DNA from 2 places in the Dyadobacter sp. HNCC25DJ183 genome. Region 2 is predicted to be linked to the other one. Evidence: riboswitches for the same ligand, from Rfam matches in the RefSeq annotation. Region 2 holds a riboswitch; the other holds the start of a gene.

Region 1 (11,461 bases), on a different contig from region 2:
CTTCAACGATAGGGCAGGGCAGGGAGGTTTTTTATGTCAACAAGCTGACTTACAATACAGAAGAGATCGGAAAAGTGGGCTTGAAAGAAGCTTCACGCCCACGCTGACTTATCTAGTCTACCAGCCAGATGTGGTCCTGTTCAAAACCTTGTTCTTTCCATTCAACTTGAACACGCTGGCTCTCAACTGTACTTACTTTCATTCCCGCATAGTCTGGACCAAGAGGCAGCTCGCGATTATAGCGGCGATCAATCAATACCATTAGCTCAACCACTTTTGGCCGGCCAAATGCAGTCATTGCGTCCAGTGCAGCACGTACCATTCTGCCGCTGGCAAGAACATCGTCAATCAGGATCACTTTTTTGCCCTCGATCAAAAACGGCACATTGGTTTTATTTGGTACCAGTGGCGACTCTCTTCTTCTGAAATCGTCCCGGTAGAATGTAGCATCCAGGTAACCCAATGGAATATTCTTCCCTGTTCTTTCGCGCAGCTCGGCAACAATGCGCTCGGCAAAGTAGATCCCGCGCGGCTGCAGCCCCATTACCACCGAATTGGAAAAATCCTGGTGGTTTTCAATCAACTGCTGGCACAACCGGCTGATCATGATTTCCAGCAAAGGGCTACTTAGTATCAATCGTTTTTGGGGCATCATGTATTTTCCCTGAATTTTAGCCTAAATTAAGTGCTCTATTACGAAATCAAAAACTTTTGACAAATGAAATACCTTATTGCCGGATTGGGAAATATCGGTCCGGAATATGCTTTTACCCGGCATAATGTCGGATTTATGGTACTGGACAGGCTGGCTGCGCAGCACGATTTTAAGTTCAGCTTTGAGAAGCTGGCGTTTGTAGCAGAATGGAAATACAAGGGTAGGCAGATCTATTTTATCAAGCCCACAACATATATGAACCTGAGCGGAAAGGCTTTGCGGTACTATATGGACCAGTTCAAAGTCTCTGCCGAAAACACGCTGGTGATTGTTGACGAGCTGCAACTTCCGTTCGGTACATTGCGTATCAAGCCCAAGGGAAGTCACGGCGGGCACAATGGTTTGAGAAACATCGAAGAATTGCTCGGCTCGTCGGAATATCCCCGGTTGCGCTTTGGGATAGGTAACAATTTTCCTCGCGGCAGGCAAGTAGATTATGTGTTAAAGGCTTTTTCCCCAGAGGAAATGATCGAATTACCGATATTCCTGGACAAGGCTGGCGACATGGTTACTACTTTTTGTACTTTGGGAATACAATCGGCAATGAACAATTATAACCAATGATTGTACATTTTTAAGAAAATATAATTATTTCAAGATTATAGAATATTTGGTTTTTTTCTATTTATTCGAAATAATATAAAATACTACCTCTCGAAAAAAAGATAAAGTTGCAAAAAGGAGGTTAAAATTGATATTTAATTCCCAATAAAATTTTGTTGCCGTAAAATCAACAACTTTGTAATTTCAAAATTAACGCTGATATTTGTATCACGGTTGGCGGAGGTTAAAATTGAATTAAACCATGATGCTAATCGAAATTGTTTTATATTTGTATAAATAAAACAAGAATATGCCCTCCTCAGTGTCAGGCAGCTATAAAATGAGATGATACGGAGGAAGTCAGCGCGTTGTTAAAAACCAGGATTGATCTTTTTACCATTAAAAGCCGTAAAAGTGATTAATCATCAAAAAAGGGAGTAGCATTAACAGCGACATTACTTTAGATATGCAACCCGCTCGCAGGATCTTTTATTAACTGCAAACGGTTTAAGATATAAAAGAAAAGAAAAGGTTAAGGGTTTAGGAATAGTCAGTATAAAGCCATCTCAATGAGATGGCTTTATCTTTTTACAGGCTCCGCCCAAATGTCTACCCGACGGTTCGAGCGCTTGTCTGTCTCCGACCTGTTCACCCGCTTCGGCTGTGCCGAGCCGTAACCGTTTCCTTCTATGCGGTCTGCCGGAATTCCTTTTCCGATCAAATGCGTTTTTACCGTTTCTACCCGCTTATTGGATAGTTCAAGGTTCTTCTCAAAATTCCCGGTATTGTCCGTATGGCCTTTCAAAAGGATCTTTAAGCCAGGATGTTTTTGAAAGTAGCCGGCAATGGAATCCAGGTCAGTCAGTGACTGCCCGTCTATTTCTTCCGTTCCCTGGTTGAAGTACAGTGTTGTTAATGGAGTGGTGTAGGTTTCCGGTGCCAGACTGATCAGCGACTTGATTTCCTCATACCTATTGGTGGTTTTGACGGCTACACTCTTGCTTTGAAACCCGTCTGCACGTGCCGAAATCCGGTAAGACTCGTACGGAGTCAGTTCAAAATTATAAACTCCTTCTACCGTTTTAGTCTGCGCAACCAGAGAATCGTTGTCCGACTTTCTTACCATTACCTCCGCATCATGTACAGGTTTGAGGTTGCGGCCGTCGTAAACTTTCCCCGTAACCAGCGAAAGGTTTTTGTTCCGCCCTGGTTTTTCTGCCACCTTTTCCTCCGGCTGAGGAGCAGTTTCTTCCTCCTTTGCAACTGGCTCTTTGAAGGTTTTGCTGATCGTCTGGTAGCTTCTCCTTACAAAAACAGGCGTCATCACACGATCATAAACACGGATCAATGCAATGGAGCCTGAACTGGCTTCGTGGTTGGCAACCAGGTCATCCTGAAAAAAGTTAAGTACCTGGTCCTGGTCCAGCATTCCCTCACTTCCGGGATCTTTGAATTCCAGCTTCGACTGACCATTGATGTACATCTTGATAGTCTTGGTATCGAAGTCACGCGAGTACACATAATGCACATACTGATTGGCTCTCACCGGAGCTTTCTCACCGATCGCGTAATCGTAGAAATTCAGTTTCCCGTCATAGATGTAACTTCCGTAATCGCTTTTGCGGTTTTTAAAATCGAGAACCCGCTTCCAGCTGTCGAGCTCCGTCATTTTGAAATATATCTCGACAGTAAACGATTTGCTCAGAAATCCCTTCGCTTCCGTATTGTTAAACTGTAATCCGCTGTTGTTTTCAAATTGATAGATCGTGCGGTTGAGGTAATCGGAGCCGGGGATCTTTTCTTTGATGTACTGCCCTGGTTGCCCAAGTACTTTCAATGCAGGTCCGCCGCTTTCAATCGGATTCAGCCCATTGTTAAAGTCGTACGTCCATTGATTTTGGGAAAATGCAGGAGTGCACCAGCTTGTCAGAAGAAATGCGAAAAGCAGTACATTTTTTCGAGTAATCATGCTCAAAAATATGAAAAGTGCCGGCGGAAGCCGAAATGCATCCTGTATTTTTGATCCATAATCTGTTTCGTGTGTGAAAAATATAGGTATTGGTCTTCTTTTTTCCATTTTGTGGTCCTCAGCCTCAGTTGCAACCAAATTCGGGGTGCAATCTGCTCCTCCTTTGGTGTTGGCAAACGTGCGCTTCTTTATTGCGGGCATTTTGCTCCTTTCATTTTCTTATGCATTTGGCAAAGGTTCAACCTACCGCATGCCGAATAAAAAAGAATGGAAGCAATTGGCCGTCTTTGGTTTTTTGAATACAACGTTATACCTGGGCCTCTACGTGTGCGCAATGAAATATACCGCTGCCGGCATAGGTAGCCTGGCAGTGTCCACCAATCCGCTGATTATCGTTTTGCTATCATCGTGGTGGTTAAAGCGCAAGCCGCAGAAGGAAGAGTGGCTCGGGATTGTGCTGGGAATGGCGGGGATCGGCATTGCTACCTATCCTTTGCTGGCAGACAGCTACACGACTGTCGGAGGAATAACGCTGCTGCTGATCAGCATGGTAGCAGTATCCGCAGCCAGTGTTTACTACGCATCTGTCAATTGGGAGCTGCCCAACTTGCTGATCAACGGCTGGCAGGTTTTCATTGGCGGCATATTGTTATTGCCCGCAACATTTCTGCTCAGCGATCTGTCAGCAACTGTTTATGACAAAGTTTTCTGGGGCTCCGTTTTATGGTTGAGCCTGGCGGTATCAATCGCAGGGTTGATCTGCTGGTTCTACCTCTTGCGCATTGATACCGTCAAGGCTTCATTGTGGCTGTTTCTCTGTCCCTTGTTCGGTTTCTTCTTCGCCTGGTGGTTGATGTCCGAGCCGATTACAGGCTATACCATAGCCGGAACAATCCTTGTAATTGGCGGATTGTATGCGGGACAACGAACAAAACTTTCAGGAAAGCGGGCGGCTTAATCGTCGACCAGAATTTCTCCTTTGAGGTACAATTTCGCCTGGCCGCCAATGTAAACACGGTCGCCGTCGAGCTCGCATTTAAGATAGCCACCTCTCTTGGAAAGCTGCTTGGCGACCAGCTTGTTCTTTTCAAGCTTCTCAGCCCAGTAAGGGATAAGGGTGGTATGCGCCGAGCCAGTGACCGGATCTTCGTCAATACCAGACTGAGGTGCAAAGAACCTTGACACAAAATCCACATCTTCACCCGGCGCGGTCACGATAATGCCTCTTGCAGGAATAGTAGAAAGAATAATGATGTCAAAATCCAGATTGCGCACGATATCTTCTGACTCGACAACGACCATGTAATCTGTTTTTCCTTTATAAACTTCCAGCAGATGCGTCGTGTTCAGACTTTCTGCCAATGCCGGAGGCGGTACTGCCACATGGTATTGATCTGCCGGAAAATTAAGTGTTAGCCAGTCTTCTTTGCAATCCACGCGCAGCTCGCCGCTTCGTGACTGAAATGATATCGTATAACCCTCGTAATTCTGAATATTAAAAATCACATAGGCAGTAGCCAGTGTCGCATGCCCGCAAAGATCAACTTCTACCGAAGGCGTAAACCAGCGGATATGAAAGCCATTTTCAGTAGGAATGTAGAATGCAGTTTCAGCAAGATTGTTTTCTGCTGCTATATTAAGCATGGTTTCGTCCGGCAGCCATTGCTCTAATGGAACAACTGCGGCAGGGTTACCTCCAAAAAGTTTATCGGTAAAAGCATCAATCTGATATATAGGGAGTCTCATCGGGGTTGGTCGTGTTAGTAATACAAGGTATTAAAAAAATATGCTATTGAAAGAAGGTCTCAGGCTAAATTTTCAATATAATTTATTGGAATGATATAAATTATTTTATGCCTGAACCGCGTCTATCTTTTCTTGTTTTTCATTCTCAAATATACTCCGTTTGTCCAGCCGAAACCTTCCTGAACTTCATATTCACCGCCGCCTGCAATCAAATTGGTGTTGGACACATTGTATTTTTCAAGCATTTTTCCTGAATGTTTAAACTCCTTTTCGATCAGACCAAGCCACTCGGCAGACAGTTCATTGGCAGTCCGGTGAAAGTTGTAATTCCTTAAACCTTTATAGGCAATCCACTGCAATGGAGCCCAGCCATTTGGCGCATCCCACTGCTGTCCTGAGTTCAATGTGGTAGTCAGCAACCCGCCTGATTTCAGAAAGTTGAGCCTGATGTAAGCTCTTACATAATGTGAATTCTGCTTGGGCGCGAGTTTGAAAAATAGTGGAAATGTTCCGGCCAGCGTAACGGCTTTTGTGAAACTTTGTTTTTTAAAATCGTAGTCCATATAAAAATTCTTCTCGGTATCCCAGGAATACAGCTGGATTGCCAGCTTACGATCGATGGCTTTTCCGGTATAAACCTGGTGCAACGTAAGATTGCCACTCAGCAGGTAAGCTTCGGCAAGTGTTTGTTCCAGGTAATACATCAGACAGTTGAGGTCGATCGGTATAATGTCGGTAGTGTGGATAGTTGAAAAGTCATTTTCATTTGAAAACCACCTGCTGCTGAAATCCCAGCCCGATTCAGCTGCGGCGCGGATGTGGCGGTAAATCTCTTCGGGCGCGGTCCCGTGATTTTCCTTTGCATGAGCCGCAAGTTCCACATCTTCGCGGTAAGATTCCGGTCTCGGTGCCGCCTTGTCATCCCAGTACCTGTTCAGCTTCATTCCGTTGGGAAGGTATACCAGACGGCGGTAGGCTGTAAACGGTTCGCCGGTGCTGCTGCCCGAATCCATCCAGTAATCGTACTCTTTCTGCATTTGAGGCAGGTACCGCTTCAACACTTTCTTGCCTTCCATTTCACTGAAAAGTCTGACCATCAATGAAAAGAACGGTGGCTGGGACCGGGACAGATAATAGGTCCGGTTGGCTGTGGGAATGTAGCCGAAGTTGTCGATGAGGTAAGCAAAATTATCTATCATGCTTTGAACCAGATCCGTTCGTCCGGCCTCTTTCAAGCCCAGTAATGTGAAGTAGCTGTCCCAGTAATAGATCTCCCTGAACCGGCCGCCCGGAACCACATAAGAGTAGGGCAGTGGGATCAGTGAGCCGCCGCGTTCCTGGCTCTCCGGTTGCCTCGTCAGCACGGGCCACAGCCTCCTGATATGTTCCGAAACAGAAGCATTTTTATCCGCCTGAAAAGTCAATGCGATATGAGCAGGCAGACGAAAATACTTTTCCACAAATCCTGCCATATCAAAATCAGCAGCGATTTTCTCCCGGTGATAACGCTCTATAATCAACACCGGATCTTCAAGCGGGATCGCATCTGCGAAGGTTTTTGAGTCCGGGAAAATGTGACTATTCTGTACGTCTTTGAAGAGGGTACCGTAAAGATCCTCCGGTGAAACATGGGACTGTCCGTAAGTAAAAGCAGGTGCAATAAAACCGTACAAAACAAACTGATTTTAAAGGGTTAATACGCTAACACTGGCCCAATAACATCATTTTTGAGCTCCAATGCACTTCTATTTGCTATAAAAATTCAACGAGCTGACCTGTGCTTTTGTTCCTTCCGGCCCATAAAACCAGCTTGCCGAGGCCAATAGAATTTGGTAGTTTGTTTGCATTTTCCCGCGTCCCGGCTTAATATTGTACCATCAAGTCAATTGCTCCACCAAAGCGGTTGATTTATAAAGAAGAGGCGAGAGAATGGGCTCAATGAACCTCTGGCAACCTGCTACCAATGTGGAGAAAGGTGCTAATTCCCACCTAATTTATTAGGAGATATAAAATCAATTCGCGTGTTCTTACAGTTAGAAATTTCCGTAAGCCGAATGGCTTTATTCTCGCACCTGCAACTGAAAGGAATTTTTCAGATGTATTAGTCACTATGTTTTTTGTCAAAAAAGGTGACCTTACTATTTTGTACTTAACTGTGCTTGCGCACCTATGCAGTCGGAACAAAAAATATTCAAACATCCCTATCCTTATTCCCTGGAAATGGGCGGCGAACTGGCCGGTTTTGAGCTATCATACACTACCTACGGAACAATCAACCCGGAACAGAACAATATTATCTGGATCTGCCACGCACTTACCGGCAGCTCCAATGCAGCCGAATGGTGGGACGGGCTTGTAGGCGATGATAAATATTTCAACCCCTCAAAGGATTTCATAGTTTGTGTGAATGTGCTGGGCTCCGCATATGGTTCCACCGGGCCTCTTTCGGTAAATCCCAAAACACAGAAACCTTACTACCGGGATTTTCCTGTGATTACCGTCCGCGACGTCGTTGGTGCCATGGACCTGTTGCGACAGGAGTTGGGTATCAGGAAAATCAAGATCTGTATCGGCGGATCGCTGGGCGGACAGCAGGCGCTTGAATGGGCGGTTGAAGTTCCCGATTTGTTTGAAGAGCTGGTACTGATTGCTTCCAATGCATTGCATTCGCCCTGGGGAATTGCCTTTAACGAATCCCAGAGAATGGCGATTGAGGCAGATCCTACTTTTAAAGACGATCATCCCGAAGCAGGCGCTATGGGAATGCGGGCAGCCAGGTCAATCGCATTGCTGTCTTACCGCAATTATGACACTTACAACTTTACCCAGGCAAGAGATAACCCCGACCAGATCGACGATTTCCGGGCTTCTTCCTATCAGCAGTACCAGGGAGATAAGTTTGTGAAGCGTTTTAATGCATATTCCTATTGGGTTTTGTCCAAAATCATGGACTCGCATAATGTAGGCCGTAACCGCGGCGGGATTGTGCACGCGCTGGGTCTGGTGAAAGCCAAAACGCTCGTGCTCGGAATTAAGTCCGATCTGTTATTCCCGCTTTCAGAGCAGCAATTTTTGGCCCGCCATATTCCTGACGCAGTTTTCCAGGAGATAGATTCGCTTTATGGTCACGATGGTTTCCTGATTGAGTACAAGCAGCTTACGCAGGTAATCAGGGCGTGGCAGGAGACAAACGGACAGTTGGAAATGGCTAAGATCTAGCCATTTCCAAGTCGTATTGTGTTATTTTGAAATGCTGAGCAGCAATTCAGGTTCGTTGGTAGTAATGTAATCCACATCTTTTTCCAGGAACCATTTCAATGCAGATTCGTCGTTTACAGTCCATACATTCGTAGTCAGCTTCTTCGCTTTCATCGCAGGAATGTAATCCTCGTTTTTCTTATAAACATTGTAATGGTAGTCGATTCCGTCCAGTCCGGCTGCGGCGATTTCATCCGGCGTTTTATCTCCGTTTAAGTATTCCACGTGCGCTTTTGGTGCGAGTTCCTTCACTTTTTTACATACATCAAAATCAAAGGCGATGTAGTCGGTGATCTTCTCGACTTTCAGCTTTTTCACCATTTCTACGCATTTGGCAGTCAACGCAAGTGATCTTTCCTTGCCCATTGAAGAGGTTTTGATTTCCAGGATCAGCCTCGTTTTCTTCTGTTTCGCGCCAGCCTTCAGGTAAGCTTCCAGTGTGGGTAGCGACTCGCCGTTTTCCAGCTTGATCTGCGACAATTCGCTCGCATTGGTTTTTTCAACATGGGTACCTTTAATGGAGTGATCGTGCAATACAAAAAGCACGGAGTCGGCTGACATATGCACATCAAACTCGCTTCCATAGCAGCCGAGCTTGATCGCGTGCTCCAATGCACCAATTGAGTTTTCAGTAGCGCCGGTATGCTTCCATGCGCCGCGGTGAGCGATCACCTTGTTCTTGTTTTGTGACATTCCTTCAAATGCAGTCAAGCTCAAAAAACCTGCCGCAAGCATAGCAAATACTTTCTTCATTTTGTAAAAAATTAAACTGAACTAACTGGAAATACAAGTAGCCCTGAACCAGGTACTACTGCTAAGAATTGCGAAAATTACGGCTTGTAAGTCGCAGCTGTATTAGGCGAATGTTAAGATTGCGTGCCAACATTCGTATGTTTCACAACCGTTATCGCTACCATCTTGGAAGTTGGTGTGTTACTTTTCTCCGCTACACTGCCAATCGGCACCAGTACATTGGTCTCAGGGAAATAGGTGGCCGCACAGCCTTCCGGGATCCGGTATTCTACCACAACAAACTTTCTTGCAACCCTTTCCACACCGTCAAACCGGTTGTACAAATCCACAAGACTACCGTTTTCCAAATGCCGCGCTGAGATATCACGGCGGTTCATCAGAACAACCCTTCGTTCGTTGAAGATACCCCGGTAGCGATCGTTCAGGCCGTAGACTGTCGTGTTAAACTGGTCGTGACTCCGGATCGTCATCATCATCAGCTCACCTTTTTCCAGTTTGTTTTCGATCACCGGAGCGACATTGAATTGCGCCTTTTGTGTGTCTGTATCAAATTTTCCTTCGCGGTTGCAGTTTGGCAGGTAAAATCCGCCGGGTTGGCGCACAAGCTCATTGTAGTTTTCAAAACCGGGTATGGTACGTTCGATATCCGCGCGGATCACATCATAATCTGCAATGTAACGGTCCCAGTTGATCTGGCTCTTTTTACCCAGAGTAGCCTTGGCCAGCCGAACTATAATTTCCGGTTCACTAAGTAACATATCGGATATCGGCGGCAGAATGCCCTTTGACATCTGAACCACACCCATTGAATTTTCACACGAAATAAACCGGCTTTCACCTTCCCGCAAGTCCGCATCGCTTCTTCCGAGGCAAGGCAGGATCAGTGCTTCTTCGCCGTGCACAAGGTGGCTCCTGTTCAGTTTGGTTGAAACGTGGACAGTTAATTTGCAATTGCTTAAAGCCTGTGCGGTATATTGTGTGTCCGGAGTAGCCGAAAGAAAGTTGCCGCCCATTGCAAAAAACACTTTTGCGCGGCCTTCGTGCATCGCCTTAATGGATTCCACCACGTCAAAACCGTGTTTCCGGGGTGGGCTGAACCGGAAGTTACGTTCAATTGCATTCAGCAGACTTTCAGAAGGTTTTTCAAAAATCCCCACAGTACGGTCGCCCTGTACATTGCTATGCCCGCGCACGGGACAGGTACCAGCGCCGGGCTTGCCGATACTTCCTTTCAGCAGGAGCAAATTGACTACTTCCTTAATGGTATCTACCGCATTTTTATGCTGCGTCAAACCCATTGCCCAGCAAACAATAATCTTGCTTTTTGAAGCGAGTAATCGGGCTGTCTCTTCGATCTGCGCCAGCTCAATGCCGCATATTGCCGCCAGCTCCTCCACGTTCAGCGTGTCCAGATGTGCGGTGAACTGCTCGTAACCTTCTGTATTTTCACGAATGAAATCCTGGTCAAAAACGCTGCCCGGAATTCTCCTTTCCTCTTTCCACAACAGTAACTCAATAGCTTGCAGTAAAGCATGGTCGCCATTGATCCTGATCTGCAGGAAAAGATCGGTAAGTGTCGGATTGATGCCCAAAACGCCGGTTACTTTCTGCGGGTTATTGAAACCCATTAAGCCGGTTTCAGGTAATGGATTAATTGAAATAATCTTGGCGCCGTTTGCTTTTGCTTTTTGCAGCGCAGTCAGCATGCGGGGATGGTTTGTGCCCGGATTTTGGCCTAAAATTATGATTACCTCTGCCTGATGCAGATCGTCCAGCTTCACGGATCCTTTCCCGATACCTAACGATTCAGTGAGCGCGACCCCGCTGCTTTCGTGGCACATATTGCTGCAATCGGGCAGGTTATTCGTGCCAAATTCGCGGACGAACAGCTGGTAGAGAAATGCAGCCTCATTGCTGGTGCGCCCGGAAGTATAGAAGATGGCTTCATCCGGCGAGGAAAGCCGATTGAGCTCCATTCCGATTTTTGTGAAAGCTGCATTCCAGGTAATTGGCTGGTAATGGGTGCCTCCGGCGGGTAAATGCATCGGTTGGGCAATGCGGCCTTTGCTGCCGATCTCGTGATCAGAAAGCTTTCCGAGTTCAATAACGGAGTGTTGGGTAAAGAATTCAGGCGTCAGCTTTTTGAGCGTAGCCTCCTCCGCTACTGCTCTTGCTCCATTCTCACAGTACTCGGCTATTCCCGAGCGTTCGTCATCAGGATCGGGCCAGGCACAGCTTGGACAATCAAAGCCGCCTTTTTTATTGAGATTAAAAAGCGCCTTCATACCGCGGTTCACGCCAGCTTCCTGTACTGTTTTTTCAAAACTGGAAACCACGGCTGGAATTCCGGCGGCAACTTTCATAATCGGACCTTTTTTCAGTCCGGTCAGTTGGTCCGGGTTTTCGGAGCCGGGAATGGATGTGGGCTGGTCTTCCATGGTCAGCAGGTTTGATTTGGATTTTCGTAGTTGTCCGAC
Region 2 (11,461 bases):
CTATGCATACGTTAACCCTGTTGTTGCGGTATTGCTCGGGATATTTTTTGCCAAAGAAAGCATTAGTCTCCTGCAGATCGCAGGCCTTGTGGTCATTCTCGGAAGTGTGTTGCTGATTAACTTACATCAATACAGAAAGCCGAAGGTACTCGCAGGAAATGCTGTCTAGGATCATGTGTTGGTACAACATAATGTGATTACTCAGCTACAAAGCGTGAGGTCCGACACTCTTTCTACCTCTGAAATATCCCTGTTGCGACGGATCAGGACAATGATACGTTCAAAATCGATTAACCTTGAAACTTCAAATGCAATAATACCGACGAAGCTTTTTCCTTTGCTGCGGAAGTTCAGCCGCTTGATTTTTGCACCTTCAACCGATTCCACCGTAGCAGTAATTTTGTGTAAGCTGGCCGCATTGCGGTAATTAATCCTTAATAGAAAAGTGTCATTCATTTGGCTTGACTAATTTATATGATGGCTAATCTGGATTCTTTGTAAAAGGCAGGCACCCCTTCGTAGATGCCTGTCAATACCTTAACGATATAATCTACCTCGTCGAAGGTGTTCAGCTTGCTGAATGAGAAGCGTACATTTTCTTTGTTTTTCTGACAAGGCAATGCGGCGATCACGTGTGAGGTACCCTGGCTCGAACAGGCACTCCCGCCCGAAGCGGCAATCCCCGCCTGATCGAGTTGCTCCACAATGCTGCCCGCTGACAGACAGGGGAATGAGACATTAAGTACATTAGGAATGCTGTTCTCGACCGACTTGCTGTCCCCATTGTAACAAATACCTTCTATCCTGCTGACAGCCAGTTTGGAAACAAGGTAGTGTTTCAGTTTACTGACCTGCAATTGATCTTCATCCAGGTCGCGGTAAGCTACTTCGAGTGCACGCGCCAATCCTACGATCCCGATCACATTCTCGGTACCGCCGCGCTGGCCCCCCTCTTGTCCGCCACCCAAAATCAATGGGGCAATCCTGTGTTTTTTGTTGATATAGATAAATCCTACGCCTTTCGGTCCATGAAATTTGTGCGCAGATCCCACCAGAAAATCGACATTTTCGCGGCTCAGATCAAACCGGATCTTGCCGATTGTCTGGGTAGTATCTGTGTGGAATATAGCATTATAACGTTGAGCAAGAATACTGATGGCGTGGATATCGGTCAGGTTGCCAATCTCATTATTGGCATGCATTAAGCTGATCAATGTCCGTGGATTGGCCCGGAGCAGATTTTCGAGATGATACAGATCGACATTGCCCCGCTCGTCCAGGCGAACAAAGCTGATCTCGATATCCCCTTCTTTTTCATGGCGCGCCAATGTTTGCAAAACGGCTTTATGCTCGATTTTGCTGGTAATCACGTGACTGATTTCGTACGCACGGATTGCACCGGTCAGCGCCAGGTTATTGGCTTCGGTTGCCCCTGATGTAAAATAGATTTCCGCGGGTGAAGCTCCGAGTAAGGCCGCAACTGTCCTGCGTGCACTTTCAACTCCTTCCCTAGCTTTAAGGCCGGCCCAATGAGTGGATGAAGGATTTCCATAGTTTTCGGAGAGATAAGGTATGATCGCATCGATCACCTCGGGATCAAGCGCTGTGGTAGCGGCGTTGTCACAATAGATTTTCATACTTTCAAATGCTTTAATTTGGTTTTTGTCTCAGCCAAATACGTTTACTGCACGCGAACGTCATTTATAAGCAGCGCAATTCAGCGCGGCATTATTCAATCATTCAATACACTCGTAATCCGGTGGCTGGATTCTAGATTTATCAATAGAATTAGGTTGGGGCACCTTAAAAGTTTTAGGTTGCCAGAAGATCATAGAGCCTAACCTCTCCCTTCCTTCTTTATAAATCTACTAATTCGATAGACAAAGATGAAATAAAGAATCTGAATATCCAAATGGGCATTGAAAAATTTAGGGAAGATTATTCCTGAACAGGATTGTAGTAGCGCAGCACGAATGTTATTCCATTCGCTTCGTCAGCGCATTCAGCTCTGACTCTGTGGGAGTTGCGGAAGGGATTCCGTTGGCAGGGACCTGGATCTTGGCCGACCAGGCGATCGCATTCAAAACCAGTTTGCGGAAATTATCATTTTGCCAGTTCTTATGCATGTGTCCGCCTGTAAAGCCAAAGCCCCGGCCGCCGTCGGGCCTGTCGAAAGCCCAGGCGAGGGTTTGTAATTCTTTTCTTTCCAACACAGCTTCACGCACATATTTATTATTAGAGTGTGTACCGTCGGGCTGTTTAAGCGTAGATTCTGGCGGAAGTGCCTGCAAAATGGGTGTGATGTTCTTCATATCCTCTGCAAAGCGCATGTGGTAGTACCATTCGTCCAATATGGAGAATGGCTTTACCCCATTTGCAACAGGATGGTCAGGGTAGCGCGCGAATGCAGCTTCCCAGACCGGGTTAACTGACCAATTGGTCTCAAAATAGCCGCCGATCCATTTTCTGAACTGATCGCCCGGCGCTCCTTTTGGCACTTCCAGTGAAAAATGCAGAAAAACCAGACCAACTCCTTTGTTAGTCAGCCGGTTAACCTGCTCGGCGTGCAGATAAGCCATGTGATTGGCGTCACCTCCATCGGAATAAATCACAATGGCATCTGCATCTTCTAATATGCCGGGATCGGCAGGCCAGCCATTCCTTACAATGATCGCGGAAGCTTGCGGCACACTGTCGTTCAATGCTTTTGCAAGAAGAGTTGCGCCTCCATTATGCTCATGCTCACCTTTACCGTGACTGTCAGGGCCAGTGATAAAAACAATCTTCTTCTTTGCCTGAGATTTCGCCTGCCCATTTTGAACTGGCTGGGCAATGATATTTGTGTAAACAAGTACGAAAAACAGGATTGCTTTAAGCGCTTTTAGCATGGTTTTCTTGTCAAAGTGAAACATACCGGCCGATCGTAGCTGCGGTTGGCTATCCCAAACGGATTTCATAAGTACCGCTTTCACTTTTTTCCGGCACAGCTAATTCAAATTGTTCAGTTTGCTTTTCGCGCAAGTAGTTTTCTACTGCCAGGATTGCATCATTTTCATTTTCAACGTCTGAAACAGAAAGGATAACGCCTTTTTCCAGCTTTCCTGAACTGTCTTGATTTTTAACACTTGGCATAGCTTTCGATTTTAATGGTAAAAACTTAGATAACGAATTGAATAGTGTGCGGGGTTGGATATAGATAAAAGCGGCCAGCATGAAAGTTCAGACTGGCCGTTTTTAACACTTAACATTGGTTCAGATTACCTTCTTGGAATTGATCCACCTGTACTTGCGCCACCTGATGACGGTGTACCCGTGCTTCCTGGTACTGTTGATGAAGGTGATGTTGTGCTACCTGGCACGGTCGAAGGTGACGTAGTGCTACCTGGGATATTCGTGCGAGGTACATTATTGGTACCTGGAGTTGTAGTGCTTCCAGGGATAGTGCTTGATGGTTGCGTTGTGCTACCTGGCAATGTGCTCGAAGGCTGAGTAGTGCTGCCTGGCAGGGTCGAAGACCTGTTTGTTCCCGGAACTGCCGTCGGATCTGTTGTTGTACGTGGTACATTATCAGTTGACTGCGTAGTACCTGGAGTTGTGCTGCCCGGCATTGTCGTCCGCTGCGGAGTTGTTCCCGTTGGCTGCGTGGTGCTGCCCGGTAAAGTTCCTGTTGACTGCGTTGTGCTACCTGGCTGCGATGTTCCTGGCAATGTGCCCGGTTGTACAGTGCTTCCAGGAACCGTTCTTGGCTGCGTACTTGATCCCGCGCTTCCAGTGCCAGTCGTCGGCGATGTAGTGGAGGTAGCAGGAGTTGTTTGCGCAAAAGCAACTGTTGTACCCAACAATGCTAATCCTAATATGTTCATTTTTAATGCTTTCATGACATTTATTATTAAGTGAATAATCTGTTAATGAATGTGATAATTTGAAACAGATACAAAAAAGATCGTACCAGAACGAAGCGCCACAAACTGCTACGCGCTATACGTTTCCGCTTGCATTACTATACGTTAATGTGCTATTCGGGCACATTTAACACCATTATTTATGTCCCGAATACCCCTCCTATTCGACCGATCCACACACCAGATTTAAGGTTTACTTTATCGAGATTTGATAAACAAAATCAAAGCACTATGGAGAAAACACAGGAGATATTAACGGGAGATAAAACAAGCTCAGCCATTGAAAGCCAGGTTGTTAACAAAGAAGATTGGCTGCAAGCCCGTCTTGCATTGCTTGAAAGAGAAAAAGAACTGACCCGCCTGACAGACCAGATCGCCGCCGAGCGCAGGAAGTTGCCGAGAGTAGTTGTTGATAAGGATTATCAATTCGAAAGTACCGTAGGCACGGTCTCGCTTTCAGAACTGTTCAATGAAAATAGTCAGCTTATCGTTTACCATTTCATGTTTGCACCGGAATGGGAAGAAGGTTGCCCGGGTTGTTCCTTTTTTAGCGATCATATCAGTGGTCCGGACCTGCACATCCCGCACCACGATGTGTCAATAGTGGTGGTATCCCGCGCGCCTCTTGCCACGATCTTGCCTTTTAAGAAGCGAATGGGTTGGAATTTTCAATGGGTATCCTCTTACTGCAGCGATTTCAATTACGATTACCACGTCTCATTTACTCCCGAACAAGTTGCAAATGGGCAGGTATACTATAATTACCAATATCAGGCACTCGATTCGGTAACCGAGTTACCGGGAGTAAGTGTGTTTTACAAGGATAGCAACGGAGTGATTTACCATACTTACTCCACTTATGCAAGAGGATCAGATACGCTGCTCGGCGCTCACGCGTACCTTGACCTGACACCAAAAGGGCGAAATGAGGATGCAACAATGGACTGGATGCGCCATCACGATAAATACGAAACCAATAAGGGCAGAAGCAGCTGCTGCCACTAGCAACATGAATGGAAGTTATCCTTCCTCATTGTGAGGGGAATAACTTCCACAAATTACAAATCAATGCAGATCAGCGCTCTTCCATTACCAGATCCACGCGTTAAGTCACCAGGTTTACGGCAGAAATAACTACCTTTACTAACAAAATGTAAGCAGTATACAAAAGGTTAGTCAAATAGCTATTATAAGAATGGAGACAAAATTGATACAGCGGATTTCCAAGGTAGAATGTACAGGAAAGCTGAACGCATTAGGCGATGCACTTTATGTAATCGGTGGAAAGTGGAAATTGCACGTGATTATCGCGCTTACAGAAGGAAACAAGCGCTTCAACGATCTTCAAAGAACCATTACCGGCATTTCTGCCAGAGTACTTTCCAATGAGTTGAAAGAATTGGAATTGAATGGTTTTGTAAAGAGGATTGTACATACCGAGCCGAATGTACTGATCGAATACGAGCTCACTCCATACAGCGACACACTTCAACCCGTATTGAACGAGCTGGTAAAGTGGGGTGAAATGCACCGGTCGAAGATCCGTAGCGAGTGGGAACCTGCTACTGTGCTGGAAGCGTCACTGTAATATGCCACATATCTCCTGAGTTGGTTACCTTGTCGGTACCCCAAACGCCAGGTCCGCCGTCTGCCCTGAGATAGACGCCAAAGACGAGAGTGGTGATATTTGATCCTTTGACCAGCACACTGCCGCAAGCTGCTCCCCCGCCACAGTTGCCGGTAATGGGGCTTTTATCGTGCAGGATTTTGGTTTGCGCATCATTGATCACCATTTCCCGGTTTCCTGAGATTTTAGTCAATGTCAAATCAGGCGAGACCAGTTCAAGTTCTGTTGCAAAACCCAGTCGCTTGTCGCTGAAATTGGTCGTTGCGCCCAATCCTACAAAAGATAGCACGGGATTATTTACCGGCCTGCTGAATTGGAGGCGAAGCTTGCCGTAATAGTAGCGGCTGGTGTCTGAGGTCGGGGCCTTGGCTGTGATCAAAGGCTTGGCTGAAAGGAATATTTGCACACCAGGATTGGCATACAGATTAACTCCCCGGCCAACCGGTCCATTCGGATGTGCGGTAAAAATGGAACGGGTTGTGTCGGTAAAATAATAGTTGCTGTTCACCACCGGAACCTGTCTCACGTGCGTACTGCTTGCACCAGAGGCTGCACCGAATGTTAACCCGGTAACGTGCTGCGGAACATTCACGTAAGTCTGGTCATCGAAGCTGAGTGTCAGCGTAAGTTCTTTCTCCGGCTTTTGAAAGTAAATCCCGTCATCGGTATTACCGTTCCTGTTAAAGAAAAATGAGAGCGTCTGCGGAATGGAAGTGGGACCTTTCGGAACAGGTGGCTTGTAGCTGTTACTGACGCCATCCTGTACAAATTCTAATGTATGCTGTGCAAAAACGGACGGGATTGAACCCAGCAAGAACAGCAGCAGGCCCGAAAATCGGGACACTCTGGTAAGTGAAGAAAGCATGTGTACTTATTTAAATATCGTTGAGAATGCCAATTGCACAGGCAATATAGGATTTATGATGCACGGTTAGGAAGATTTAACACAAAATTTACCTTCCCACACCTGCACGGCTGGCGTGATTTAAACAGCTGTATGGTCACCAAGCAGCTTTGCAACGCGCGGATCAAGCGGCGGGGTAAGACTCGCGAAAAGCCACCAGGGATGAATTCTGGCACCTGCTTTAACCAACTTTTCAATAATAGATAAGTGATGCGGGGCGACACCTTCGTGTACAGTTGCCCACAGCGTTTGATCCAGCACCGTTCCGCCGAACTCATTCCTGGCTTCCAGCGGCGCTTTTCTGCGCAGCAAAATCTGACATGTTTCCGTACAGCCATAGTAGGCTGCCCAATGCAGCGCAGTCCACCGGCAGAAATCTGTGGATGCAATACTCACTCCCTGATCCAGCAGGAATTCAACCACTTCGGCCCTGTTGTGCATTGCAGCCCACACCAATGCAAGTTCGAGCTGCTTTTCGGGATTGCTCCTGCAATCAGCCCAGGGTACCTGCACAGTTGGCGTCTGGGATTTCAACATTCCTCTTCCTCTTAAATAACCGGAAACCTCTTCAAGGTGCCCCAATGCAGCGGCCGCGACGATGGTATCTACCCTTGCGCCGCGGCGCACCAAGGTTTCGGCGGCGAGCGGGTAATGAAATGATATGGCGGTAAGCAATGGGGAACAATCGTTGTTGCAGCCGTTTACAGCCGCGCCGTAATCGAGCAGTTTTTCGACCAATGCAGTCTGTACACCTGCGCGGGCGGGATGCACACTGGAAACGAGCAAGTCAAGCGTCGTGTGCCAGTTACTTCCATAAACATCCGCCGCAGCATCCACTTCGCTGCCTGCATCAAGCAGGGTTCCCGCAATTGAGGTTGCATTGGTCGCAGACTTCTGCCTGAATTGTTCCACCCCGTTGGCAGCCAGGTAATGCAGAAGCGTCGCCCTGTGAGTGCGCGTGGAGCGGGTACTGATTAACGCAGGATCTTCGGCAATCAGCCTGCTGAGCGTATGCACGTCACCGCTCACAATTGCATCTGCCGCCTGCTCAAACCGGCAGGTAAGAGAACTTTCATCGTCAAGCTCGGTAAGGTGGCTCGTAAATACACGGTAGTCTGCAAAACCATGCTGCCGGGCAATGGTCAGTCTGGCGTCATCTATGTTAAACTCGCTCGACGAAAGGTTAACCTCATTGAATTTGTGAGGATCAGGGTGGTATTTCAGCACGTACTTAACGGAGTGGTCATCCAGCTGAAGGTATGACTTCAGCAACTCCCGCGACTTTTGCTCGTAGCTCTCCAGCGTTGGCTGGATGACGAGAGTGATCACATCAGTGGTATTCATAATCGTTGCGGAGAGGTTGTAAAGGCTGCTGAACATGACCGGAAACTAAATTCTTGCACGTTCAGCAGCCGTTTAGGCAATAAAATAGACCGGAAATCAGATTCTATTGATCCAACCTCCCACAAACTTATTATTCGGTAAACGCCCGAAACCACCGATACCCGTAAGCTTCCAGCGTAATGGTATGATTACCGTCGCTATCCACCTGACTTTCAATATTATTCATTAAATCAATGAGCCGTCCTGTACCTGCCTGCTCTTCGGGCACTACCAGCTCCAAAGATTGTGCCTGGAAATTGTGCCACACGAAGAGGATTTTGGACCGCCAGGTATATTTCATGCCGAGTATCTGCTTGTGGCCGGTATCCAGGATCTCCCAGTTACCGTAGCCGATTTCGGGACATTCTTTACGTAGGCGGATCAATGTCGTCATCCAGTTGAGCAGCGAGCCCGGATCGCGGCGCTGGCGCTCCACATTGGTATGTTCATAGGAATAATAACCGTCGCGCACCACCGGATTGACAAGTTTTTCTGCTTTTGAAAACCCGGCGTTATTTTCGGCTGACCATTGCATCGGTGTTCTTACTGCTGCACGCTCCGGCAGGGTAAGGTCCTCCCCCATTCCTATCTCATCCCCGTACCGGATCACCGGCGTACCCGGCAGGGAGAACATCAGGCTGTATGCAAGCTCGGTCTGCTGCCGGTTACCGAGCATCGGCGAAAGCCGCCTGCGGATACCTCGTTCGTAAAGCTGCATTTCCGGGTCAGGCCCGAAGCGCGCAAAAACCGTCGCACGCTCTTCTTCTGTGAGCCTCCCCAGATCCAGCTCGTCGTGGTTCCGCAGAAAATGGGCCCATTGACTGTTTGCCGGGATTTCCCTGGTTGCTTCCAGTGCTTTAATTAACGGTTCGGTATCAGACGTAGCGAGTGCCAGAAAGGTATATTGGTTTACAAAAAAATTGAACATCAGGTGGATCCCGTCCCCTTCGTCACCAAAATATTGCTTGCTCTCTTCGGGAAGTACATTGGCCTCGCCCAGCAAGACCGCATCGCCACGCCGCCATTGCAAAAACTGCCGCATCGCTTTGAGATGTTCAAAATGCATGACAGGCTTTGTCTCGTCCGGCCCCTGAGACTCCAAGATGAAAGGTACCGCGTCAACGCGGAAACCGGCAATGCCGAGTTCCAGCCAGTATCCCATAATGCGCGCTATCTCGGCACGTACTTCCGGATTATCTGTGTTCAGATCCGGCTGAAATTCATAGAAGCGGTGAAAATAGTAGCTGTTGGTTTTTTCGTCAAGCGTCCACGTGGCTTTTTGGACACCGGGGAATACCATTCCCTTGTTCCAGTTTTTAGGTCTTTTGTCTGACCAAACGTACCAGTCACGTTTCGGACTGTCTTTGGAAGACCTGGCATCCTGAAACCAGAGGTGCTTGTCGGAGGTATGGTTAACCACCAGGTCAATAATTACTTTGATACCCAGCTGCCTGGCTTTGTGGATGAAATTGACAAAATCCCCGCTCGATCCGTGCCGGGGATCCACGCCATAAAAGTCACTGATATCGTAGCCATTATCGCGGTTGGGTGTGGGTTGAAAGGGCGCAAGCCAGATCGTGTCGAGTCCCATTGCATGTAAGTAATCCAGACGGTTGCATAATCCCTCAAAATCGCCGATACCATCATTGTTACCGTCCATAAATGTTTCAAGGTCGAGGCTGTAAATGACCGCGTTCTTGTACCAAAGCTCTTCAAGCATCTTGTTTTAAGTTTTGTTGAGAAAAGAATTTTAATCAAAATCGGCCTGTACCCACTCTGCAATATCATTGGTATTGTGTGTAATCAGCTCGGGCGCATATATTTCGACAAACATCTGATTTTGTTCATCAAACTCACCCTCGCGCCATTCTTCTTCATCGTGCCGCCTGAATCTGACAAGCGTTCCATTTTCCGGCCATTTCATTTCCATAAATTAAAAAGCTGACAAATGCATGGTAACGTCACCATACTCTTGCCAGCTTACTGCGAAAACCTTGCCGGGCGTCCCTAAACTCCCGTTCAATTTTCCCTGCTATACATATTAAAGGCTAATAGATGCTTCTTGAAAATGGACTCAAACCGCCGCGCCTCATCCTCTTGCTTCGCCCGTTTGCATTCCTGAGCAAGGGTTTGCAGAATGTATAAATCTGTATTAACCTCCCTGCTCGCAGCACCTCCGTTTGCTTTGATCCACGTCAGGTTATCATCCGCTCGCAGCGCCATTGTTCTCGCAGAATCCAGCGCCTTCTTTTTCTCCCCCACGTCAAACAATACACCCACAAAGCCAGCCGAAATCTGGTCGAACGGAATGGTATCGTCGGGCATTACGCGCATTGCTTTGTCTGCTACCTGGCGCGCCTTTTCTACTTTCCGCTCCGCAATCAGCTGCTCGGCAAGCCGCAGAAAAGATAGTCTGGCTGTAAACACCGGCGAGCCCCGGTAGGTATCGTCATAATAAACGCTTGGGTTGCCGGTTTCCCGCCAGAAGGTCTTGTGCATCATGTTTTCGAACATAATATCAGAATTGACGTAACCGTCAGTGGCACCCGGAACACGCACAGGCAACAAGCGGTAAGCATACCCTTCGAGCTGTAAATACTCCTGCAAGCCGAGGTTATGCGAAGAGCCCATAGTTGAGGAGAAATAAACGGGTCGTTTCCAATTGTTACTTGCAATAATATCCAGTATCACCAGGTCACTTTTGATCAGGTCCTTGTTCCCGATCTGCCAGCTCATGGAGTCGGTAACAAATGGGACCAGGTTTTTGCTGACGATGTTCATTGCTTTCACCTGCTTTGAATCAACGGGCAAAAACAGGTTGGCGGAAGGCAGGATAGAGGTCATATCGCCACTGGTAAGCGGCACCTGAATGGCCTTATTTTTCTGCTGGACCAGTTCCAGATACTCTTTCAGGTTTATCCCGGCTTTCACAGAGGGAATCTCGTAAAAAGGAATGAACTCGTTTTTGCCCCTCGTATAAGCATTGCTATCGAGCGACAGCGGCAGTGCTTCCGATTTGTTTGTTTTCCTTTTCAGCTGACTGATGTACCAGTCAATGCCCAGGAAAGTCTGCACGCAAACACGCACATCCGTCCTGAAACCTTCCACCTCCTGAACATACCACAACGGAAACGTATCATTATCTCCGCCGGTAAACAGGATTGCATTCGGCGCACAGGAGTTGAGCAGGTTCCTTGCAAAATCAACGGAGTGGTAGCGATTGCTCCTATCGTGGTTATCCCACCCTTTTGCAACCAGTATCACCGGTACCGACAAGCCCGCCGCAAATGCGATACTTGTCCTCAACGCATTTTTCCTGACCAGCCTTGCAAGCAGCGAAGCAACAGCCAGTACGCCGATCCCGATCCACATGGAAAAGACGTAAAAGGAACCCACGTAAATATAATCGCGCTCCCGCGGCTCGCTGGGTGGGGAATTCAGATAGAAAACCAATGCGAGTCCCGTGAGAAGAAACAGCAGGCCAAGTACCAGGAGATCTTTTCGGCTGCGCCGGTACATATAGAGAAAACCTGCTATCCCAAGCAAAAAAGGCAGCATCAGAAAATTATTGTGTCCCCGGTTCCCGGCAATGGACATCGGATAACCCGCCGCTTTCCAGGGCAAGAGCGTACCCGCTCCTTCCCG

What was found. A riboswitch is a leader RNA that binds a small molecule or an ion and turns the genes downstream of it on or off. The one in region 2 is predicted to bind S-adenosylmethionine.
Region 1: linked by a shared signal. The riboswitch ahead of AC1XTG_RS19485 (homoserine O-acetyltransferase family protein) and the one ahead of AC1XTG_RS03670 (cysteine desulfurase family protein) in region 2 are both predicted to bind S-adenosylmethionine.

Annotation. Positions count from the first base shown of each region.
Region 1 covers NZ_JBXHAP010000007.1:380,431-391,891, reverse strand. Annotated here, with positions in the region: gene AC1XTG_RS19520 (hypothetical protein) at 1-107, shown strand, start outside; gene pyrR (bifunctional pyr operon transcriptional regulator/uracil phosphoribosyltransferase PyrR) at 113-652, opposite strand; gene pth (aminoacyl-tRNA hydrolase) at 719-1,279, shown strand; gene AC1XTG_RS19505 (OmpA family protein) at 1,839-3,227, opposite strand; gene AC1XTG_RS19500 (DMT family transporter) at 3,301-4,185, shown strand; gene AC1XTG_RS19495 (PhzF family phenazine biosynthesis protein) at 4,182-4,973, opposite strand; gene treA (alpha,alpha-trehalase TreA) at 5,096-6,646, opposite strand; SAM riboswitch class I at 6,879-6,986, shown strand; gene AC1XTG_RS19485 (homoserine O-acetyltransferase family protein) at 7,143-8,192, shown strand; gene AC1XTG_RS19480 (glycerophosphodiester phosphodiesterase) at 8,214-8,984, opposite strand; gene AC1XTG_RS19475 (FdhF/YdeP family oxidoreductase) at 9,098-11,422, opposite strand; gene AC1XTG_RS19470 (DUF7009 family protein) at 11,425-11,461, opposite strand, start outside.
Region 2 covers NZ_JBXHAP010000001.1:910,034-921,494, forward strand. Annotated here, with positions in the region: gene AC1XTG_RS03660 (EamA family transporter) at 1-169, shown strand, start outside; gene AC1XTG_RS03665 (hypothetical protein) at 202-456, opposite strand; gene AC1XTG_RS03670 (cysteine desulfurase family protein) at 471-1,637, opposite strand; SAM riboswitch class I at 1,774-1,866, opposite strand; gene AC1XTG_RS03675 (ThuA domain-containing protein) at 1,977-2,888, opposite strand; gene AC1XTG_RS03680 (hypothetical protein) at 2,938-3,132, opposite strand; gene AC1XTG_RS03685 (hypothetical protein) at 3,258-3,878, opposite strand; gene AC1XTG_RS03690 (DUF899 domain-containing protein) at 4,134-4,907, shown strand; gene AC1XTG_RS03695 (winged helix-turn-helix transcriptional regulator) at 5,098-5,490, shown strand; gene AC1XTG_RS03700 (hypothetical protein) at 5,465-6,394, opposite strand; gene AC1XTG_RS03705 (ankyrin repeat domain-containing protein) at 6,515-7,777, opposite strand; gene AC1XTG_RS03710 (alpha-amylase family protein) at 7,908-9,536, opposite strand; gene AC1XTG_RS03715 (hypothetical protein) at 9,567-9,740, opposite strand; gene AC1XTG_RS03720 (glycosyltransferase family 117 protein) at 9,836-11,461, opposite strand, start outside.